One region of the Herminiimonas arsenitoxidans genome, then DNA from elsewhere that is predicted to be linked to it. Evidence: predicted binding sites of a transcription regulator. Region 1 holds the regulator's gene; each other region holds the start of a gene.
The links. The regulator sigma-54, encoded in region 1, starts transcription at its own class of promoters, with help from an activator protein. The targets are predictions, from matches to a motif close to TGGCANGNAANCTGCTTT.
Positions count from the first base shown of each region.

Region 2: the regulator sigma-54 is predicted to act here: its motif matches at 2,477-2,494, upstream of BQ6873_RS16885 (ammonium transporter).
Region 3: the regulator sigma-54 is predicted to act here: its motif matches at 3,925-3,942, upstream of BQ6873_RS10525 (TorF family putative porin).

Region 1 covers NZ_LT671418.1:2,826,953-2,834,401, reverse strand. Annotated here, with positions in the region: gene BQ6873_RS13415 (KpsF/GutQ family sugar-phosphate isomerase) at 1-279, shown strand, start outside; gene BQ6873_RS13410 (KdsC family phosphatase) at 279-830, shown strand; gene lptC (LPS export ABC transporter periplasmic protein LptC) at 827-1,420, shown strand; gene lptA (lipopolysaccharide transport periplasmic protein LptA) at 1,467-2,021, shown strand; gene lptB (LPS export ABC transporter ATP-binding protein) at 2,023-2,763, shown strand; gene BQ6873_RS13390 (RNA polymerase factor sigma-54) at 2,785-4,254, shown strand; gene hpf (ribosome hibernation-promoting factor, HPF/YfiA family) at 4,358-4,720, shown strand; gene BQ6873_RS13380 (energy transducer TonB) at 4,790-5,449, opposite strand; gene BQ6873_RS13375 (pilus assembly protein) at 5,548-7,449, opposite strand, start outside.
Region 2 covers NZ_LT671418.1:3,570,518-3,577,966, forward strand. Annotated here, with positions in the region: gene BQ6873_RS16870 (quinone-dependent dihydroorotate dehydrogenase) at 1-716, opposite strand, end outside; gene BQ6873_RS16875 (arginyltransferase) at 798-1,547, opposite strand; gene aat (leucyl/phenylalanyl-tRNA--protein transferase) at 1,631-2,362, opposite strand; gene BQ6873_RS16885 (ammonium transporter) at 2,543-3,745, shown strand; gene BQ6873_RS16890 (DJ-1/PfpI family protein) at 4,112-4,906, opposite strand; gene BQ6873_RS16895 (GlxA family transcriptional regulator) at 4,972-5,943, shown strand; gene BQ6873_RS16900 (NUDIX hydrolase) at 6,001-6,588, opposite strand; tRNA gene BQ6873_RS16905 (tRNA-Met) at 6,737-6,813, shown strand; gene scpB (SMC-Scp complex subunit ScpB) at 6,975-7,449, shown strand, end outside.
Region 3 covers NZ_LT671418.1:2,230,836-2,238,284, reverse strand. Annotated here, with positions in the region: gene BQ6873_RS10545 (hypothetical protein) at 1-855, opposite strand; partial or broken gene BQ6873_RS10540 (YifB family Mg chelatase-like AAA ATPase) at 2,060-2,995, opposite strand; gene BQ6873_RS10535 (aminoacyl-tRNA synthetase) at 3,038-3,397, opposite strand; gene BQ6873_RS10530 (accessory factor UbiK family protein) at 3,528-3,767, opposite strand; gene BQ6873_RS10525 (TorF family putative porin) at 4,000-4,740, shown strand; gene glnK (P-II family nitrogen regulator) at 4,766-5,104, shown strand; gene BQ6873_RS10515 (ammonium transporter) at 5,115-6,533, shown strand; gene gshA (glutamate--cysteine ligase) at 6,747-7,449, shown strand, end outside.

The DNA of each region.
Region 1 (7,449 bases):
GCGATGACTGCCGTCGTAGATAAAGACGGCCACGCCATCGGCGTCTTCACCGATGGCGACTTGCGCCGCCTGATCGAAACCCAGCAGGATTTCTCCAAACTATCGATAGCAGAAGTTATGCACGCCCATCCGCGCAGCGTTCATCCAGAACAGCTCGCAGTGGACGCCGTCGATATGATGGAAGAATTCCGCATTAATCAATTGCTGGTGACCGATGCCAACGGCAAGCTGGTCGGCGCCTTACACATTCACGATCTGACTCGCGCGAAAGTAATCTGATGATAGCGCCCGCAGATACCGTCGCTGACTCTACCGCCACAGCCCGCGCAGCAAATGTGCGACTAATGATTTTTGATGTCGATGGCATTCTGACTGACGGCAGCCTGCATTTCGGCCCTGAAGGCGAAGTCACCAAAACATTCAATGTGCTCGATGGCCACGGCATCAAACTGCTGCAGCAATCGGGTGTAGCCACCGCCATCATCAGCGCGCGCCAATCGCCCATCGTATTGCGACGCGCCACCGATCTTGGCATACATCACGTATTCCAGGGCATACACGACAAACGCAGCGCGTTCGAGCAGTTGCTGGCTCAAACCAAAATGACCGCAGATGTCTGCGGCTTCATCGGCGACGATGTAATTGATCTGCCTATCTTGTTGCGTGTCGGCTTTGCCGCCAGCGTACCGAATGCACATGCTGAAGTACGCTCGCGCGTGCATTACGTCACACAAGCCAGCGGCGGCCGCGGCGCGGCGCGTGAACTGTGCGACTTTATCCTGCGCGCGCAAGGCAACTACGAGGCGGCGCTCGCGCCGTATCTTGCATGAGACGCCCCACCAATAGCGTACGCATCATCGTGCTGCTTGCACTCAGCGCTGCATTAGCGCTGGGCAGCTTTTGGTTAGTAGAAGTCATGCGCAGACAAACCGAAGATACGCTGCCAGCCAAACCGCGTAGCGATCCGGACTTCTATGTCGAGAAATTCAATTTCGTGCAAATGGGCAAAGACGGCGAAGCCCGCTACAACCTGACTGGAAGCGAGATGAAGCATTACCCTCTCGACGATTCCTATCAGATACAAAATCCGATCATGCACAGCTTCAGCAAGGACAAGCCTGCGATGGTCAGCCGTTCGCTGCGCGCAACCCTGCTCAACGCAAACAATGAAGTACACATGTACGATAACGTACTCATAGATCGTCCTGCATCTGCCACTTCACAACATTTTCAACTCAAGACTTCGTATTTGTTATTGCTACCGGACGAAGACATCATGAAAACACCAAAACCGGTAGAGCTAAAACTCGGCACCTCAGTCCTGACTGGCACTGGCATGTTTGCCAATAATGCAACCGGTGAGTTTCGTTTATCCAGTAACGTAAATGGTTTGTATCAGGCAGCAACGCGCCACAATTGAGCGCGCGATTCGACCTTTACTCGACGCATTCTTTTAGAGAATTCTCATGAAACGATTACTATCCGCACTGCTGCTTATCGCTGGCGTCAGCACCGCTCTCGGTTCGTACGCCGAAAAGGCTGATGCGACCAAGCCGACCAACGTCGAAGCCAATCAAATGGAATACGACGACGTCAAGCAGATCAATACCTTCACCGGCAACGTCGTTCTGACGCGCGGCACTATCTTGATGAAGGCCAACAAAATGGTCGTGAAACAAGATCCTGCCGGCTATCAGTTCATCACGCTGTACGCGCCACCTGGTGGCTTGGCAACTTTTCGCCAGAAACGCGATGGCGGTCCGGATCAATGGATAGATGGTCAAGCCGAACGCATCGAGTATGACGACAAGGCCGAGATCATGAAGCTGTTTTCCAAGGCACGCATGCGTCGCCTGGAAAATGGCAAACCGACGGATGAAGTCGAAGGCGAGTTCATTTCCTACGATACCCGCGCTGAATTCTTCACCGTCAATAACACTGCATCCGGCGACAGCAAACAAGGCGCCGGACGCATCAAGGCCGTGATCCAGCCACGCGCCGCTGATACAAAGGCAAAATAAGATGTCGAGCAAGCTGATTGTTAACGGACTGCAAAAAAGCTATGGCGCGCGCCAGGTTGTGCGCGATGTCGCCTTGCAAGTTGAAAGCGGCGAAGTCGTTGGTCTACTCGGCCCGAATGGTGCCGGCAAAACCACATCGTTTTACATGATCGTCGGATTGGTACCATCCGATGCCGGCCGCATTGAACTGGATGGTGTCGACATCTCGCGCCTGCCTATCCACAAACGCGCGCAACTCGGCTTGTCTTATCTGCCGCAGGAAGCATCGGTATTCCGCAAGTTGAGCGTCGAAGACAATATACGCGCAGTACTCGAATTGCAACGCCCCAATGGCAAAGCATTAAACAGCTCGCAAATTGAAGAGCGCCTCGACACACTGCTGGCTGATCTGCAAATTGAAAAGCTGCGCGAAAATCAGGCACTGTCCTTATCAGGTGGCGAACGCCGTCGCGTTGAAATCGCACGTGCACTGGCAACCAATCCACGCTTCGTGCTACTCGACGAACCGTTTGCCGGCGTCGATCCGATCGCCGTGATTGAAATTCAACGTATCGTGCGCTTCCTGAAGGAACGTGGCATCGGCGTACTCATCACTGATCACAATGTGCGCGAAACATTGGGTATCTGTGATCGCGCTTACATCATTAACCAGGGCGCAGTATTGGCCAGTGGACGACCTGACGACATCATTGCCAACGAATCGGTGCGTCGCGTCTACCTGGGCGAACACTTCCGCATGTAAGCGCGGAAGAGAAAAAAGTCTATGAAGCAATCCCTGCAATTACGAGTCTCGCAACATCTGGCCTTAACGCCACAACTACAACAATCGATACGCTTGTTGCAGTTGTCGACTCTTGAATTGCATCAGGAACTGGAACAGATCCTGGCCGACAATCCGATGCTGGAGCGTACCGATGATCCGCTCGATCATGCGATACGCTTGCTGGCTGACGGTGCCATCGGTGCAAACGGCACCACACCGGAAGGCGCCAGCGTCGAAGCCAACGCCCAAACGCCCGAGAGTGAAACAACATTCGACGCACCCGATTTACCAGAAGCTTCCAGCGCTGAAAGCGAATGGAGCTTTGACGATGTCGCACGCACATCGAAGGCACCGGAAGATGACGACGCCCGTCCGCAACTGGAAGCGCACGAGACCACACTGCGCGAACACTTGCTGGAACAGATGCGCGTCACCGTACGCGAACGACGCGACCGCGCCTTGCTTGAACTCATCATCGATGCACTGAACGACAACGGCTATCTGGAAGAAGAGCTGGAAGAAATTCACGCACGCCTGCCAGAAGAACTAGAGATCGAACTGGAAGAATTGCAGATCGCCTTGAATCTGCTGCAAAGCTTCGATCCAGCCGGCGTCGGTGCGCGCAATGCTTCTGAATGTCTTGCATTGCAAATCAAGCGCTTCCCGAAAGTGGCGATGGTGACGCGCCGCATGGCACTCGCCATTGTGGAAAATCATCTCCCCCTATTTGCGCAACGCGACTTCAACAAGCTGCGCAAGGCACTCGATTGCGACGATGAAGATCTGCGCGAAGCACAAGTCATCATCAAGCAATGCAATCCGCACCCAGGTTCGATCTTCGCCACCGATACATCGGATTATGTGGTGCCGGACGTCATCGTCAAACGCACGCGCAATGGCTGGCAAGTCATGCTCAATCACGACGTCATGCCGCGCCTGCGCGTTAATAGCATGTATGCCAACATTTTGAAGCAAAGCAAGGGCGAAGGATCGCTTGGTTCCCAGCTGCAAGAGGCTAAATGGCTAATCAAAAACATGCGCCAGCGCTTCGACACCATCCTTCGTGTCGCACAGGCAATTGTAGAGCGGCAAAAAAACTTTTTTTCACATGGTGCAGTTGCCATGCGACCGCTTGTTTTACGTGAAATAGCTGATACACTGGGTTTACACGAGAGTACTATTTCACGTGTAACCACCCAGAAGTACATGCTCACCCCACACGGGATGTTCGAATTGAAATATTTTTTCGGCAGCCATGTCGCAACAGAAGCTGGTGGCGAAGCGTCATCAACTGCGATACGGGCACTGATCAAACAATTGATAGGAGCCGAAGACCCGAAAATTCCATTCTCTGATAGCAAGATTGCCGACATGCTGGCAGAACAAGGCATGGTGGTAGCAAGACGGACCGTCGCAAAATATCGTGAAGCCTTGAAGATTCCACCGGTCAATCTGCGCAAGTCGTTGTAGATATCGTCCTGAGTAGTTTTTTGTTGTTATACGTTGCTGTGTTCAGCGTAGTCAGATAACAAGACGCGCCCGAACCTCCAGTGATCTGCCATAGGAGCACTGTATGAATCTCACAATCAGTGGACATCACCTCGAATTAACCCCCGCCATCCGCGAATATGTACAAGGTAAATTGGAGCGCATCAAACGTCATTTTGATCACGTTATCGATATCGCAGTCATCCTGACTGTAGACAATCTTCCCGAAAAAGAAAAACGCCAAAAAGCAGAAATAAACTTGCGCGTGAGAGGCAAGGATCTGCATGCGGAAAGCATCGCAGATAATTTATACGCTGCCATCGATACGCTGATCGACAAACTCGATCGCCAAGTGATCAAATATAAAACCAAGCAACAAGACCATCAACACGAAGCGATCAAACGATTGCCGGATGAGTCCGATGTTGTTGCACCCTCAGGTGCATAGATAGACCGAGCAAATCGGTCAGATGAAATGAAGGGCGCAGTTTGCGCCCTTTTTTACGTACATCGTCGACTATTTGATACTTTCTAATATCGGTTTATCTGCGCCTTCCAATATGACTTCAATTTTCAATTGGCTTTTGACAGGGACCTCATTAATTTTCCCAGGTGAAAATTTGATTTTGGCAAACGCATCACGTACTAAATCTTGAGTTTGAGCGGAGAGGACAGAATTTTCTATAGCAACCTGATCAATATCGCCGTACTCATTTATCAGTAATCGCAGTATTGCAACTTGCGACAAGCCATTTGGCAAAAAGAAAGCTAGATCAGGTGAAATATCCAGCAAAACATTAGGCCTCTCAGTTAACTCATTTACTTGAAAATAATACGGCTCAGGCAACGTCACAATAGGTGAGGTAGAAAGCTCTTCGCTCTGTTTCCCCACAATCATTTGAAGTGATTTACTAAACCCGTCCATAGATTTCACGGAATATTCTTCGTTCTCTACAGGCATCGACTTTGCGAGATCTACTGTCGCACTTGTTTGCCCCAAGTCGACAACTACTAGCTGCTGGCGCTTGACCCCGCCATCAACCATTTCCATATCTGTCCACGTTGGCACTCCCGTATCTCGCTGATACGCAGCGCTTTCCTCAGTGATAGATGCACCATTAGCGAGGATAAAACCAGCTCCAAGATGAGCTGTTATCGACAATAGCAATGCCAACAAATGAGGAGACTGGTTTTGCAAAATTTATATGAAAAATTATCTCTAAGTCATACTCAGGATGATGAAATAACACATTCATTCCATCATCCAACTTGCTGCTATTGAGTACTTAATACACGCCACGAAACCCGTCTCGTCCCAGCATTAGGTGGGGGTGGAATAGGTGGAGTCTTACTCTCTCCTCCGGCAAGATCTGTGCTATTTGGATCCGAATTAATCGCCGTCCCTGATGTCCTGATCAAAACTCTAACTGTACCGTCAGACAACACGATCACTACTGGCCTTGTGACAAGACCGGATCCAAGACTTATACCGCTGACGTTGTTTGCGCCGAAGACAGGGCCGCCGGTTAGATAATCCAGTGAATAAAGGAAACTGGCCGCAGTACCGGTTTCCACTCCACATGCATTGGCATTAGACGCCTGTGGCGTGATCGTCGTAAAGAGAAGCGCGCCTAACGCCAACGAGGGATCACCACTAACACGCTCCCCCCCAGTCAAGAAATCAACATACCAACCATTTTTGGTACTCCAATCCATTGGATTATTGCTACTTGTTCGCACTACTTGATTCGGAGTACAAATCGAGGTCGATGTTCCCGCAGGACAAGTCGTGTCAGTAAATGTTTGTTGGACGAAATTATTACCAGCAGTGCGCGGATTATCGTACGTTGTTGCATCCAAATTGTCTTTGATTGCATAGAAGGACTGCGTACGGCTATCACTAACATCCGTCGTACCCAGATAGCGGCCAGTACCAACAAACACTACCGGCTTGCTATTGATAGTAGACTTTACTGGTTGAACTGTAATTGGTTGTGCATTGCCCGCGGCATCAGTCAAGTTCACTAGCAACTGCGCATCGTACCCTGCGGCACCAATATCACCATTAATATCAAACCGCCATAGATTACCGGCAGCGTCCCCGCCATAAGCTGCTCTTGCAGTGTTGTTGGTCATGGACTCAAGCACATGAGCACTAACACGAGCAAGCCCGCTCGGGGATGCCGCGCTTCCCGCGTTCGTAGCAATACTTCTTATGACTGCACCAGTATTGGCGTTAAGTACGTACAAACGCCCCTTGCCAACATCTGCCGTGACACTACTATCTATATTGTTATAGCCGGAACTGACTAGCACCACCCATGTACCATCTTCCAATTTGGTGATTGTTGGATTGCCGTAGGTATAGCCAAGATTAGTATCGGTAAACTCCCACAATAACGTTGGTGTAGTTGGATCAGTGATATCCAACGCGTAATAGCCTTTGCCACCACGATTCAAGCCCCCAACCAAAATGGTTTTCCATTGCGCGGCTGTACATGTTGAAGTTGGCGCATTCGGACAAATATCACCCGTCTCAGGAGAATTGTCGACGTAATACTGATGTTTGCTTGAGTCCGCCGAATAGCTTTTATCTGCAATCTTGTATAGATTCGGCAGCACCATGCTCGGAATATACGCCCATGACTCCTGACCGGTTGCAGCGTCAAATGCATGCAGCATGCCATCATTGGCACCAACATAAACCTTGCCGCTGCGCGGTGCCATTAACGTTTTGAACGCGCTGTAATTTGTATCACTGTAGTTAAACAAAGGAGTTTGCACGTATCTTGCCTCGGAAGATACGATGTCCCCCAAAACGTGAGTACGCTTGCGGAAATACGTACCTTCGTTGCTACGATCACCACGTAAATAGTTAACAAGTGCGGCCCCTGAGGCAGCTGTTTGATCTGCTGCAGTCAAACAGGTAGCGCCTTGCAAAGAGGTACCGCCAGCGGGAGAGCAAAATTGCGAGAGCCCTGCTGTAGCAGAAGCGTAAGTGATGGCGGGTGTTGTGAAATAGCTTTGTTGCGCAGTGGACAAGCTACCGCTGCCACTATCAGTCCACTGAAAAGGGATTAAGCCGCTTGCACCTTTGGTGTAAATGGTACGAGTACTTAAAGGTACTATCGGAACCTTGGGCGTCGCTGTTTCATCAACATTGACTACCGTTGTGTT
Region 2 (7,449 bases), 740 kb from region 1:
TGTGCAATGGTCTGAATTTGTTCTTGCTCCATATCCGGTGCAATTTTCAATGCAATCGGAACATAGCGTTTGTGTTGATCGGACAATCGCTGTTGTGCTTCTTTGAGTTGTGACAGCAGAGCGTCGAGTTCGGATGCACCTTGTAGCTGACGCAGATTTTTGGTGTTAGGCGACGAGATGTTGACGGTGACGTAGCTGGCGTATGGATACACTTTTTCCAGGCAGATCAGATAGTCGTCCACTGCGCGCTCTATAGGCGTGTCGGCGTTCTTGCCGATATTCAAACCAAGTATGCCTTCCTTGTTTTGATAGAACTTCGACGCTTGCACATTGGAGACGAATGCATCAACGCCGCCATTATTGAAGCCCATGCGATTGATGATCGCATTTGCTTTCGGCAGACGGAACATGCGCGGCATAGGATTGCCTGGTTGTGCTCGTGGTGTCACGGTGCCGACTTCGATAGAGCCGAAGCCTAGTGTTGCCAAGCCATCGATATAAGCACCATCTTTATCCAGACCAGCAGCAAGACCAACCGGATTCGGGAAGGTGATGCCCATGACTGTACGTGGATCGTGTGCAGGTTTGACGATAGAAGAAGTCAGTCCCATTGCCGCTGCACGACGTAATGCAGGAAGTGTCAGATTGTGCGCAGCTTCCGGATCAATGGCGAATAAAAAAGGGCGCGCAAGCGCGTAGAGGAATTTGTCGGACACGATAGGGATCAGGTTGGTAGATCAAAAGACGGCCACGCCGACCATAACAATAATGGTCGGCTGGTTTTCATGTCCGGTATTTTAACGTGAGGAAGCGGGATCGACGAAAGGAAGTGCTGTCCACTCGCCTTGTTGCAAGGCTTCCAGCGGTTGAAAATTCGTCTTGTACGACATCTTCGGACTTTCCTTGATCCAGTAGCCTAGGTAGATGTATGGCATATCCAGCAATTTTGCTTGCTTTATTTGCCACAAAATATTGTAGGTGCCGTAAGAGGCATTTGCCGGTTCAGGATCATAGAAGGTATAGACCGAGGACAAGCCATCATCGAGTACATCAATGATGCTGACCATGCGCAAGGTGCCATCGTCTTCGCGGAATTCCACTAGGCGTGTATTGACCTTGCTTTGCAAAAGAAACTGCGCGTACTGCTCACGACTGTCTTGATCCATACCGCCGCCAGCGTGGCGTGCAGTTTGGTAGCGCAAATAGAGTTCGTAATGTTCCGCTAGATAAACCAGCTTGGTAACGGAAGTATGCAAGTCCTTGTGCTTGGCTTCCGCACGGCGCTGGCTACGATTCGGTATGAATTCGTCGACTTTGATGCGCACTGGCGTACATGCCTGGCAGCCATCACAATAAGGGCGGTAGGTAAAAATCCCACTGCGACGAAAACCGCTCTTGACCAGTTCGGAATAAACGTCGGCATTGATTAAATGGGAAGGAGTGGCAACTTGTGAGCGTGCCTGGCGACCATCTAGATAGCTGCAAGGATAGGGTGCAGTTGCGTAAAACTGCAGCGTGGAAAACGGTAGCTCTTTAGGGTGCGTCATGATTGCTTGCTTAATTGAGTTCCGAGTTTGCGAATTCGGCGACTAAATCCATATCAGGCAACTGCTGTAACAAGAATACATTCTCAAGCGACAGGAAACAATGCTTTTGGTACCCAATCCTTGATCTGAGGTCCACTAACTGCTTGCCGCAATCTGGATATAAATTCAGATCTTGAAATTGGTGCAGCACCAAGTGATGCCAAATGCGATGTCTCTTGCTGGCAGTCTATCATTGAAACTCCGTGGCCTCTGAGGAAGTGCACGAGATATGCCAGCGCAATTTTGGATGCATCGGGCACGCGAGCAAACATCGATTCTCCATAGAACATTTGGCCTATACATACACCGTATGCGCCACCTACCAGTTCACCATCCAGCCATAGTTCAGATGAATGTGCATAGCCTTGTTGGTGCAAGCCTGCATAACCGGCGATGATTTCATCGGATATCCAGGTACCACTTTCGCCATGACGTGGTGCAGCGCAGGCGCGCATGACGTCTTCAAACGCATGATCAAAGCGAATTTGCCAGCGTCCATCCGAGTGCATGCTGTGATGAATTTTCTTTAAATTCTTTTTCAGGCTGGCGGAAATCTTGAAGTTGTCGACGAATAGCACCATGCGTGGGTCGGTGCTCCACCACAGTATGGGTTGACCTTCCGAGAACCACGGAAAAATGCCATTGCGATAAGCCTGTAACAAACGTTCCGTTGAGAGGTCTGCACCAGCAGCCAACAAGCCTGCGGCCCCATCGGCTTCTGTGAGCGCGCTGGAAACATGGGGGAAGGGATCATCTGCTTCTAACCATGGAATCATGGTTTATCCCTGTTTTGGCTCGTTTTATCGTTCATTTTTGGTGCGGAATATGGGTTTTATTATGTCGATGAAAATTTATCTTTAAAAATCAATGGCTTGAAAATATCACCAAAATGGAACGATTTTTGCTTTTATGGTGCATTCATTTATTCGACTTGCACACTAATTGGGAGATTTTGCATGGATGCACTCAAAAACGGTACCGACGCATTATTTATCATGCTCGGTGCGGTCATGGTTTTGGCCATGCACGCTGGTTTTGCCTTTCTTGAGCTTGGAACAGTACGTAAGAAAAACCAGGTTAATGCACTGGTCAAAATATTAGTCGATTTTGCAGTATCGACAATTGCCTATTTTTTTGTTGGCTACAGCGTAGCGTATGGCGTGAGTTTTTTCGGTAGTGCGGAAGTGCTGACGCAGCGTAATGGATTCGAGTTGGTCAAGTTCTTCTTCTTGTTGACCTTTGCTGCTGCAATTCCGGCAATCATTTCTGGCGGGATCGCTGAGCGCGCGCGTTTTCATCCGCAATTGCTGGCGACTGCGCTGATCGTCGGCTTGGTTTATCCATTTTTTGAAGGCATCGCCTGGAACCAGCATTTTGGTATTCAAGCCTGGTTGAAGGAAAGCTTTGGCGCGAACTTCCATGATTTTGCCGGTTCCATCGTGGTGCATGCGGTTGGCGGTTGGATTGCCTTGCCAGCAGTGCTATTGCTTGGCGCACGTCGCGGGCGTTATACAAAAGAGGGCACGATTGCGGCGCATCCACCTTCCAGCATTCCATTTCTGGCATTGGGCGCCTGGATACTGACGATAGGTTGGTTTGGCTTTAATGTGATGAGTGCGCAAACCATGGAACAAATGAATGGCTTGGTTGCCGTCAATTCATTGATGGCGATGGTGGGCGGTACTTTGGCAGCATTTTTGGCAGGCAAGAACGATCCTGGCTATGTTCACAATGGACCGCTGGCCGGTTTGGTTGCGATCTGTGCAGGTTCCAACATCATGCATCCATTGGGAGCGTTGATAACAGGCGCGATTGCTGGTTTTATTTTTGTCTGGGCTTTTGCGTTGACGCAAAACAAATGGAAAATCGATGACGTGCTGGGTGTGTGGCCTTTGCATGGTTTGTGCGGCGCATGGGGTGGTTTGGCGGCAGGGATTTTTGGCTTGCAGTCTTTGGGTGGTTTGGGTGGCGTGTCTATCATGTCGCAATTAATAGGTACTGGCTTGGGGATTGCGATTGCGTTGATTGGTGGTGTGTTGATTTATGGTGTGTTGAAACTGACGGTAGGTATACGGCTCGATGCTGAGCAGGAATTCAACGGGGCGGATCTATCGATTCATAATGTCAGCGCGACGCCAGAACGCGAGACTTATTGGTGATTGTTGATAATTAAAAATAAACTCTATCGGGACATTAATACTGTACTGAAATCGTAGTCATCAAAATAACTACCGCCAATGCAAAAGGCCATCTTTAGAGGTGGCCTTTTCTTTGAGTGCGATTCTAGCCGAAGTCTGCAATCAGCCAGTTGCGTACCTGCAAATTCAAAGCACTAGTGTTTGGATTAATAGCGGCGTCGTTTCTATTTAAATTGCCGCACGGTTATCAGCATTAAGAAGATGGACAACCGATGGACGACAATCGGCTAACACCTGACGTCGAAGATGGCGATGTCTGACAAAACACTAAAAAGCCGCGACCTGCCCAAGCGGTCGCGGTACGGTTCGTAAAAGTAGTAACTTCCGCTACCCGCCAGAACGATTGAGTCTCTGAGCAGCCTCCGCTACCATCGATTCTCGCAGAGCCCGGCGTTTGGTGGAGTCCTTGAGCACAGCGGCGACAATCTCAGGCGGTGAGGTATAGGGATTGCCGCCGGCAAACGGCGGTGCCGGATCGTATTCCATCGCCAGTTGGACTTTTTGCGCGGTTTCGAGGCCAGCAATATCAGCGACGACGCGCAGCGCCATATCGATGCCGGATGTCACGCCGCCGGAGGTGTAGATATTTCCATCGCGGGTCATCCGGTCATTTGAGACAGTTGCGCCGAACTGCGACAACATGTCGCGTGATTGCCAGTGGCCGCCGGCGCGTTTTCCTTTCAAGATTCCCGCCGCGCCGAGTAATAGCGAGCCGGTGCAGACGCCAAATACATAGTCGCATTTTGCGCTTTCCTTGCGCACATACTCTAGCCATTCGGGATCCAGCATCGCGGTATCGATGCCGGTGCCGCCGGGTACGACCAGGATGTTCGATGGCCTCGCTGTGGCTCGTGTGACGTCGGGCAACAATCGCAATCCACGATCAGTACGTACCGCCTCCGGCGTAGCGGCGACCAGGTCGACCGTCCATCCCGGTGTTCGCGCCAGTACCTCATAAGGACCGGTGATGTCGAGCTGGACCATGTCAGGAACCGTGATGATATTCACGTGGATGGGTCTGCTTTTTGAAACGCCTTGGGCCAATGATCTGGCCGTAACGGATGTCAGCAGCACACTGGCCACACCGCTCGCTTGCAAGATTTTTCTGCGCGTTTCATCCATGTTGACCTCCCTAAAATTTGTCGTATACCCTGAGACTGATTATGCGCAACAGAGTCGGGGAATTTATGCCAAATAGCAGTCTAAAAATGCCAGCGCGACAAGTTGTCATCCTTGTGTTCGATGGTGTGCAACCTATTGATTTTTCTGGCCCGGCGCAGGCGTTGATCACGGCCAATGAAGAAGGAGCATCCCCTCCATACATGGTCAGTGTGCGGACATTCACAGGAGAAAAGATACAGACTGCATCGGGGTTTTCGATCAATGCGGAACCGATGGACCACGTTCTCGATATTGATACCCTGATCATCCCGGGAGGACCAGGTGTGCATGATGCAGTTCAGAAGAGTCCTGAGTTCAAGAATTCACTGCGTCAATTGTGCGAACGCTCGAGACGAATATGTTCCATCTGCACTGGGGCTTTCTTGCTAGCTCAGACAGGCATGTTGGCGGATCGTCGCGCCGTGACGCATTGGCGTTCTTGTGATCGTCTGTCCCGTGAATTTCCCGAAGTGCAAGTTGAGTCCGATTCACTTTTTTTGAAGGATGGAAAGGTCTGGACTTCGGCCGGTGTGACGGCGGGAATCGATCTGACTCTGGCGCTTATCCAGGAGGATCATGACACTGGTCTTGCTGCAAAAGTTGCAAGGCGGCTGGTGGTATATCTACGCAGGCCGGGTGGTCAGAATCAATACAGTGAGCCTTTGTCACTGCAGGAGGCATCAGGGACGCACTATGCCGACTTGCTTCAGCGGATGATCAACAAACCAGAATTCGCATGGACGGTTGAATACATGGCATCGATCGCAGGTCAGTCACTGCGTTCCTTTCATCGACAATTCAAGGAAGAGCTGGGAACGACCCCTTCCAAGGCATTGGAAAAAATCCGTGCCGAGTTGGCGCGAACGTATCTGCATACCACCGACATGCGGATGAAACAGATTGCTACTAAAGCGGGTTTCGACTCGGAAGATTCAATGCGCGACGCAATTGTTCGTCAGTTCGGGCTGTCGCCCAAAGAAATGCGCGAACGCTTTTAAGTGACCACTAGTACTAGTGGTAGAGCCCGCAGCAGGAAACTGCCATCTGTTGCGCAATTAGTTGATAGCAACAGATTTTGGCTGAATCATGGGTTTGGTAATGTCGGCTGTATGGAAGTGATAAGTACCGCCGTCTTTCAATGCCGCATGATCTTCTAGAAAAAACTTCAAGGTCTGGCTGACGGTTGGGAATGCGATATCGTCCCAAGGAATTTCATCCGCCGAGAATAGTTTTACTTCCAGGCTTTCAACGCCAGCTTCATAGTTCAAGTCCAACAAGGTTGCACGGTAGAACATATGAACCTGATGGACATGCGGCACATTCAATAATGAGAACAGTTCGTGCAGTTGGATGTTTGCGCCAGCTTCTTCTATGGTTTCGCGTATCGCCGCGTTGCTAGTCGTTTCATTGTTTTCCATGAAGCCGGCAGGCAATGTCCAGTAGCCGAGGCGAGGTTCTATTGCACGTTTGCATAGAAGAATGCGCATATCGCCGCCTTCATCCCACACCGGAATCGAGCCCAATACCATCTTTGGATTTTGATAATGAATGGCGCCGCAATTGCTGCATACATAACGCGGACGATTGTCGCCATCTGGGATGGATAGTGAAACGGGGTGCGCGCACTCAGAGCAAAATTTCATAGAAAAATAGAATCTAAAATCGTTTGAAAATGAACAGCAATTGAATAGATGCGGACTTGCTTGAAGTGAAGAAGTGTATCACCGCACAAAGAAAGTGCGATTAAGTTTGCGTTGTGTGCAGATACTCTATATACTTCATATCTTCAGACGCGGGGTGGAGCAGTCTGGCAGCTCGTCGGGCTCATAACCCGAAGGTCGTAGGTTCAAATCCTGCCCCCGCAACCAAAGTCTTACAAGTCTTATATAAATCCCGCCTATCAATAATCTCCTCTAAACGGGCGTCGGATTGCAGTATCAACTGGTTCTCTAACCGGGCATCATCCAAAGATGATTGTCGTTGAGTATAATTTCTGCACATTGCAACTAAACAGTCCTAAATATCGTAAATGAATATTGCTGAGGCGAAGAAGGTCCTCGAAACAGCGCTACTTTGCGCTCACGAGCCCCTGTCCATGAACGACATGAAGAAACTTTATGTCGAGACCGGTGAGACGGACGGCCAGATCGATGCAGATGCAATCAAGCAGATGCTTGAGGAGTTGCGCGACGATTGGGCTGATAAAGGAATTGAAGTTGTCAGCCTATCGACCGGCTGGCGCTTTCAAAGTCGTCCGGAGATGAAGATTTATCTGGAGCGCCTGAATCCGGAAAAGCCGCCGAAATATTCGCGCGCAACTTTAGAGACGCTTGCCATCATTACTTATCGCCAGCCAGTAACGCGCGGCGATATCGAAGAAATTCGTGGTGTCACGGTTAATTCGCAAACTATTAAAATGCTGGAAGATCGGGGCTGGATCGAATCCATAGGGCATCGCGATGTTCCTGGACGGCCAGCCTTGTTTGCAACGACCAAACATTTTC
Region 3 (7,449 bases), 600 kb from region 1:
CTATTTTTTAAAAAAAGATTTATACCCGGTCAAATAGTAGTGATTTGCTTCATGCGGTTTTGTATCATCTTTTTCCATAGACCTCGTGCGGTATAACAACCCAGAGGTTAAAAGAAATGAATTCGCTTTTGGTATTTCTCGTTCCGGGACGCCGGTTTTTGAAAGTATCGTAGGGAATGCGGGTGTACTGAATGCGTTGTCTCGATCACGAGTTGATGCATAGTAAAAATAAAGTTTCATCGCATTTAACTCATGTCTCCCACGCATAAAAAAATTCGAAAAGGGAGCAAAACTTGTTTTTGCTGGTGTCAACAATTCCAAGCCTGGTAATTTTGACCATTGCTCACCACTTCCTAAGCCATAAATCTCATATGATCCTGCGCCATCAATTCGGCGAATCAACTTCCTCTCTAAAAGCTTTTGCAAGCCTAGGGAAATTAGTTTCTTCGATAGCCCAGTGATTTGTATGAAGTCTTCGTAAGTCAATCTGGCCACCATCGCTCCCACGACTGTTTCTTCGCTACTAGACCTCAGATAATTTTCAGTGCTTTTCCCTAGCGTCCAGGGTGGTGCCGCGTGAGATGTCATGTCAGGGGTTACTGTAGCTGACGTTGATATATCAAGGATTCTGTTCTTGTCGTTATTGCTTATCGCTAAATTTTCGAGTGGTGTAGATACTGCGGCTTGTTTTCCTTGTATGGGTTTCGCTAGCCGCTCAGTGGCGTATTGGCAAAGTGCATAAAACAATATAAGTGCTGCTGTACCGGAGGATCCGTCGGCTACCCAGTTGAATTTGAGGATGGTGCCGTTTCGTATCCAAGTGTTTGGCATTCTTGCCCAAGGTTTGATATTCATTAAGGTTTTACTTTCCAAGCCAAAACAAGCAAAACTACAAAGCCAAGAATTACGCCAATTGATAGTAACAATGGCATTAATCGCATAGATACCTCAGACAACTGTATAAGAGATTTAGTAAGTAACGTAAGCAAAGAAGAAATCATGATTCGTCCTATGAGTATTGACGATCTCATTTTTTACTATCTTCAATCCTCTATCTAGATAGAGGAACGTTGAAATTATTAAATAAAGTTCATAACCAATTGAATTTAAAGGTAATAAATATTTAAAAATAGTCTATTTAATTATTGAAATAGTTCACGAGTGAGAATAAATATTGCAAATATAATAATATTTGTTTCAAAATGGAAGTAAGTAAAAATAGTTTTTCTTAAATTCAATGTTGCCATAAAGTAATTTGTCGCTGACAACGGCTCGTCGTTTTATTGCGACGAGCCGCCATTATTACGGTTTTTTGCGGTGCCAATAGATTGCCATGGCGATTGCTACTAGGAGGAAAGTTGCTCCGACCGGGTATGTGTCCAAGGTTTTTACAACGGATTCGATAAAATCGCCGACTTGGCTAAATTCAAGGTTGAAAATCATAATGTTGCCTTTTTATTATTAATGTTATTTGGTGACGGTTGATCCGTACCACTTCTATTTATAAGTTTTAAAAGGCGACAACTTTCAAATGCGCGAATGTTTACCGCATGTTGGTAAAACACTTGTTTGCCAAACGTAGTAGACGTAGGTGGCCTGAGTTTGTTGATATTCACGTTATTTTTCAATTCTTCGCGGAACAGGTTCCGCATGACCAAGATCGGTTTTCCGCTCTTGAGGCGAACAAGGTTTCAGGCCGATAGAACGCTGTTTGTTAAATCGCATGGCGGGCGACAATGCGATGAGGTATCGAATCGCTTACAAAATGGGCTGTTGGCAAGGCGTTCAGCAACTGGTGTGGGAATGACCGCAGAAAAGGCGGAGCCATGAGCGCCGATGTAAGCGCTGCGATGAACTAACTGATGGAATATGAACGTGATCCACGAGTACTCTATCTGGTCGGCAGAAGTACTTGGATTTGATCAAAGCAAGCACGTATACCGATGATATGTGCTCGCGCTGGTGGCGAGTTGGAGTGAAAAGGCATTGCCACCGATAAATTGGAATTAATACATTCCAACCTTCATTTTTTTAAACAATCACTTTCTTGTCACCTAACGGGCAGCTCATCAAGAAAAAGCACGCCGCGGTGCGCGAGTGAAATTTCTCCCGGACGTGGTGTACCGCCACCACCAACCAATGCCACGCCGGATGCAGTGTGATGCGGTGCACGATAAGGGCGGACTTTCCAGCGCGCACTGTTGAAACCGCTGGTTAGCGATTGTACGGCGGCTGATTCCAGTGCTTCATCATCCGTCATTGGCGGCAGGATGCCGGCGAAGCGTGCGGCCAGCATGGACTTGCCTGTACCTGGAGGTCCAACCATAAGTAGGCTGTGGCCGCCAGCAGCAGCAACTTCCAATGCGCGTTTGGCCTGTATCTGTCCTTTTACTTCAGCCAGATCCGGGTAGTTGGGACGGATGCTGATGGGTGCGGCGATATGGCGTGTCAGGCGCGCATCTGGGTCAAGAGCGGCGAAGTGTGCGCACACCTGCAAGAGCGAATCGGCCGGTAGTATCGTGACGTCGTTGACCAGGGCAGCTTCATCGGCATTCATGCGCGGGAGTATGAATGCACGTTGTTGGCCGCTTTTATCACCAGAACGGTGCATCGCAAAAGTCATCGCAAGCGCCCCGCGTATCGGGCGTAACTCGCCGGACAGGGATAGTTCTCCGGCAAATTCGTACTTATCCAGGGTGTCAGCCGGCATTTGGCCGGAGGCGGCGAGTATGCCGAGCGCAATCGGTAAATCAAACCGTCCCGATTCTTTGGGTAGATCGGCTGGCGCCAGATTGACGGTGATGCGGCGTGCAGGGAATTCAAAGCCAGCATTCTGCAAGGCAGCACGCACACGATCTTTGGATTCCTTCACTTCGGTTTCAGGCAGGCCAACAATCGTAAAGCTGGGTAATCCATTGGCCAGATGTACTTCGACGGTGACTTCCGGTGCTTGCATACCAGTTAGTGCGCGACTTCTCAAAACGGCTAGGCTCATTACCTTCCTTTTCGGATTGTTTTTGTTGTGGGCTTGTTGCTTTCAGTGTTTGCAGTGCTTGGTGTGTTCCAGCTGTGCGATTACCGCTTTTACGATGGCGAATCTGATTGCCTGGCATTTACTGGGATGATCGGAAAAATGCACGACGGTTGTGCCGATGTGGACCGCTTTACCGTTCGGATCAGTTGTTCCTTGGTCGTAGCTGATGACCAAGTCATATTCGGCTATCAATGGTCCGCAGGCTTGCCAGTCGCGGGTCCACTTGGGCAAAAGCTTGGTGTTTTCCCAGAGCGAACCTGCGCTCTCATAAAACTCTTCTACATTGTGATGACCCAGCAGTTGCGCCAAGTGCCGCTCCTTGGCGACGCAACTGCGGAAGTACTCTTCGTCGCTCATACGCATGGCTTGACCCTTTTATTCTCATTGGATGTCAATGCTGCTTATTGCTGAAACGATACGGCTAGTCGCATGCGACAAGACTGGTTGTGTCGCCAGTCGTATCGGATATGAACTATATAAATAGTGCGTGCGCTTATTTTTTCAGTTGTGCTTCCAGCGCTGCGACTTGTGCTTCCAGTGTTTCAAGCTTGGCGCGGGTGTTGGCTAATACTTGCGCTTGCACGTCGAATTCTTCTCGTGTCACCAGATCCAGCTTGGAAAATCCCTGGCTCATCATCGCCTTTACATTCTTTTCAATGTCCTTGGCTGGTGAGTTTTCCAAAGCCTGATTGATTTTGTCTTGCATATCGCTAAAGAAATTTGGCTTTTCCATCATATCCTCGAAATAAAGTGGTTATTTGGCACCATAAAGGTGCAATTCTGATTTGTGCGTGCTATAAAAGTGCGTATCGGGGCGTAGGCAAACAAGAAATATACGATCCGACAACTGTAAATGATAAAAATGATAATACATCTAGTCTAAAAAAGGCTGGCATGAGTCCTGCTAAATAGGAATCGAAGATAACCAACGTTTGGTTTCTACATTCAACTTTAAAGGGAAGATCATGAAAAAACTGATTATTGCGGTTGCTGTAATGGGTGCGTTCGCCGGTAGCATGGCACATGCTGAGGATGCAGTGCCAGAACATTCGTTCACAGGCAATCTTTCTGTAGTCAGCGACTATCGCTTCCGTGGTGTTTCGCAAACCTTTAAACAACCAGCCGTACAAGGCGGTTTCGACTACGCTCATTCTAGCGGTTTCTATGTCGGCAACTGGAACTCGAATGTAAGCGGTAATTCGTTTACAGATGGCTCCATTGAAATGGATCTGTACGGTGGTTACAAATTTACCATCGCTCCTGACTTGACTGGTGATGTTGGCGTTCTGTACTACTACTATCCAGGCGCATTCAACACTGGTACCAACAAAAAATACAATACGACAGAGCTGTATGCTGCCGGTACGTACAAATGGTTCACTCTGAAGTACAGCAGCACTGTTTCCGATTTCTTCGCTACGCCTGATTCCAAAGGTTCTGGTTACCTTGAGTTGAACGCTGCATTTGAAGTCGCAGACAAAACCACTCTGGGCTTCCATGTTGGCCAACAAAAAGTGCGTCACAACGGCTCCTTGGACTATACAGACTACAAAGTTTCCCTCGCGCGTGACTTCGGATTTGCGACCATTGGCTTAGCTATCATTGGTACAGATGTTGATGGCGATGGTCCTGTTACTAGCGGAAGTGGCAAAGTGAAAAAGACAGCTGGTACAACCGGTGTATTGTCGATCTCCAAAGCTTTCTAATTTAAAAATAACGTAAGAGGTTCCAATGAAACTGATTACCGCCATTATCAAGCCCTTCAAGCTGGATGAAGTGCGCGAAGCCTTGTCTTCGATCGGTGTGCAAGGCATCACCGTAACTGAAGTCAAAGGCTTCGGTCGCCAAAAAGGTCATACAGAGCTGTATCGTGGTGCCGAGTATGTGGTCGACTTTCTGCCTAAGACAAAAATCGAAGCTGCTGTTGATGATGCGATCGTTGATCGTGCTATCGAAGCAATCGAAACTGCGGCAAGAACCGGCAAAATAGGCGATGGCAAAATTTTCGTCTATGACTTGCAACAAGTCGTCCGCATCCGCACCGGCGAAACCGGTAAAGAAGCACTTTAAGGGGAATGAGATGAGTATGAAGAAAATGTTCACAAGTGCCCTTGCAACTGGTGCTTTGTTACTGGCGGTTGGGTTTGCCGCACCAGCGATTGCTGAAGATGCTGCACCTGCAGCAGCGCCTGCTGCTGAAGCGGTGGTCGTTGTTACGGAAAAAGCAGTCGTAGAGGCACCTGCTGCAGCGCCAGCTGCACCTGCTGCACCGGCCGCGCCGGAAGCAGTATTGAACACCGGTGATACTTCCTGGATGTTGACATCAACGATGCTGGTCATCTTGATGACGATTCCTGGCCTCGCCTTGTTCTACGGCGGCTTGGGTCGCTCGAAAAACATGTTGTCCGTGCTGATGCAGGTCTTCGTGATTTTCTCGACGATCACTATTCTCTGGTGCCTGTATGGCTACAGCCTGGTGTTCGCTGACGGTGGTTCCTTCGTTGGTACCTTCGGCAAGCTCTTCTTGAATGGCATCAAGCCGGACACACTGTCGGGAACCATTCCTGAGTATGTGTTCGTTGCGTTCCAATCGACCTTTGCTGCGATTACTTGCGCACTGATCGTTGGTGCTTTCGCCGAGCGTATGAAGTTTGCCGCAGTGCTGGCGTTCAGCGTACTGTGGTTCACATTCAGCTACATCCCGGTTGCACACATGGTGTGGGCTCCTACCGGTCTGTTGTTTGCTGACGGTGCACTCGACTTCGCTGGCGGTACTGTTGTTCACATCAATGCAGGTGTTGCTGGTTTGGTTGGCGCTTACATGGTTGGCAAGCGTATCGGTTTCGGTAAAGAAGCAATGCCTCCGCATTCGCTGACATTGACGATGGTTGGTGCATCGTTGCTGTGGGTGGGCTGGTTTGGTTTCAATGCTGGTTCTGCTCTGGGTGCAAATCCGATTGCTGGTCTGGCATTCATCAACACGATTCTGGCAACTGGCGCTGCGACTCTGTCATGGATCACTGCTGAATCCATGCTCAAAGGTAAAGCTTCAATGTTGGGCGCTGCTTCGGGTGCGGTTGCTGGTCTGGTTGGCATCACGCCAGCTGCCGGCTTCGTCGGTCCTATGGGCTCCATCATCCTTGGCTTGCTCGTCGGTGTAATCTGCCTGTGGGGTGTAACTGGTCTGAAACGCTTGTTGGGTGCAGATGATGCATTTGACGTGTTCGGTGTTCACGGTGTTGGCGGTATCTTCGGTGCGCTTCTGACCGGTGTATTGGCTTCGCCATCGTTCGGCGGTACCGGCGCAGCAGACTTCTCGATCGCTCATCAAGTGATGGTGCAATTCAAAGCTGTAGCGATCACCATCGTGTGGACTGCAGTAGTTGCCTTCATCATCTTCAAACTGGTTGATCTGGTTATCGGTCTGCGTGTATCTGATGAAGCAGAACGCGAAGGCCTGGACATTACCAGCCACGGCGAAACAGCGTATCACTCCTGATTGTTGTTTCTGAAATGACGGGCCCCGCGCAAGCGGGGTTTGCAAAAGCGCCTCTTAACGAGGCGCTTTTTTCATTTGGGGCTTTAAAAAAGCTTTTCAGCCCTAATCTAAGTATCCCAAATTGAGCAAATCCGATTGCAATGCGGACGACGCAATCGGTATTTCCCGTTAGAATCAGCTTCAATTAACGATAGTTCAGCACATAAGGTTTATATGGTTCCGCATCTCGTCACGGCCTTGAATGGTCCGCTGCTCGACCTTGAGAAAAAAATCCTGAGCGCTACGCCAGCCATCGAGCGCTGGTTCCGGCTGGAATGGCAGGAACATACTCCGCCCTTTTATTGCTCGGTCGATTTGCGTAATGCCGGTTTCAAGCTGGCGCCGGTCGATACCAATTTATTTCCTGGTGGTTTTAACAACCTTTCGCCAGAAATGTTGCCGCTGGCGGTGCAGGCAGCGATGGCGGCGATTGAAAAATATTGTCCGGACGCTAAGAATTTATTGCTGGTTCCTGAAGGCCATACGCGCAATACCTTTTATCTGCAAAACGTCGCCCGTTTAATGCAGATCTTCCGCCAAACCGGTTTGAATGTACGCCTCGGCTCCTTATCGCCGGACGTTACCGGACCAACACCGATTGAATTGCCGGATGGTACGACCTTGACGCTGGAGCCGCTGGAGCGCTCGCACAACGGTCGTCGCGTCGGTTTGAAGAACTTTGATCCTTGCACCATTTTGCTGAATAACGATTTATCGTCCGGCTTGCCGTCGATACTGGAAAACGTGAACGAGCAAAATCTGTTGCCGCCTTTGCACGCCGGTTGGGCTGTGCGGCGCAAGACTAATCACTTCTCCGCCTATGATGAAGTGGTCAAGAAATTCGCCAAGTTGATCGACGTTGACCCATGGATGCTAA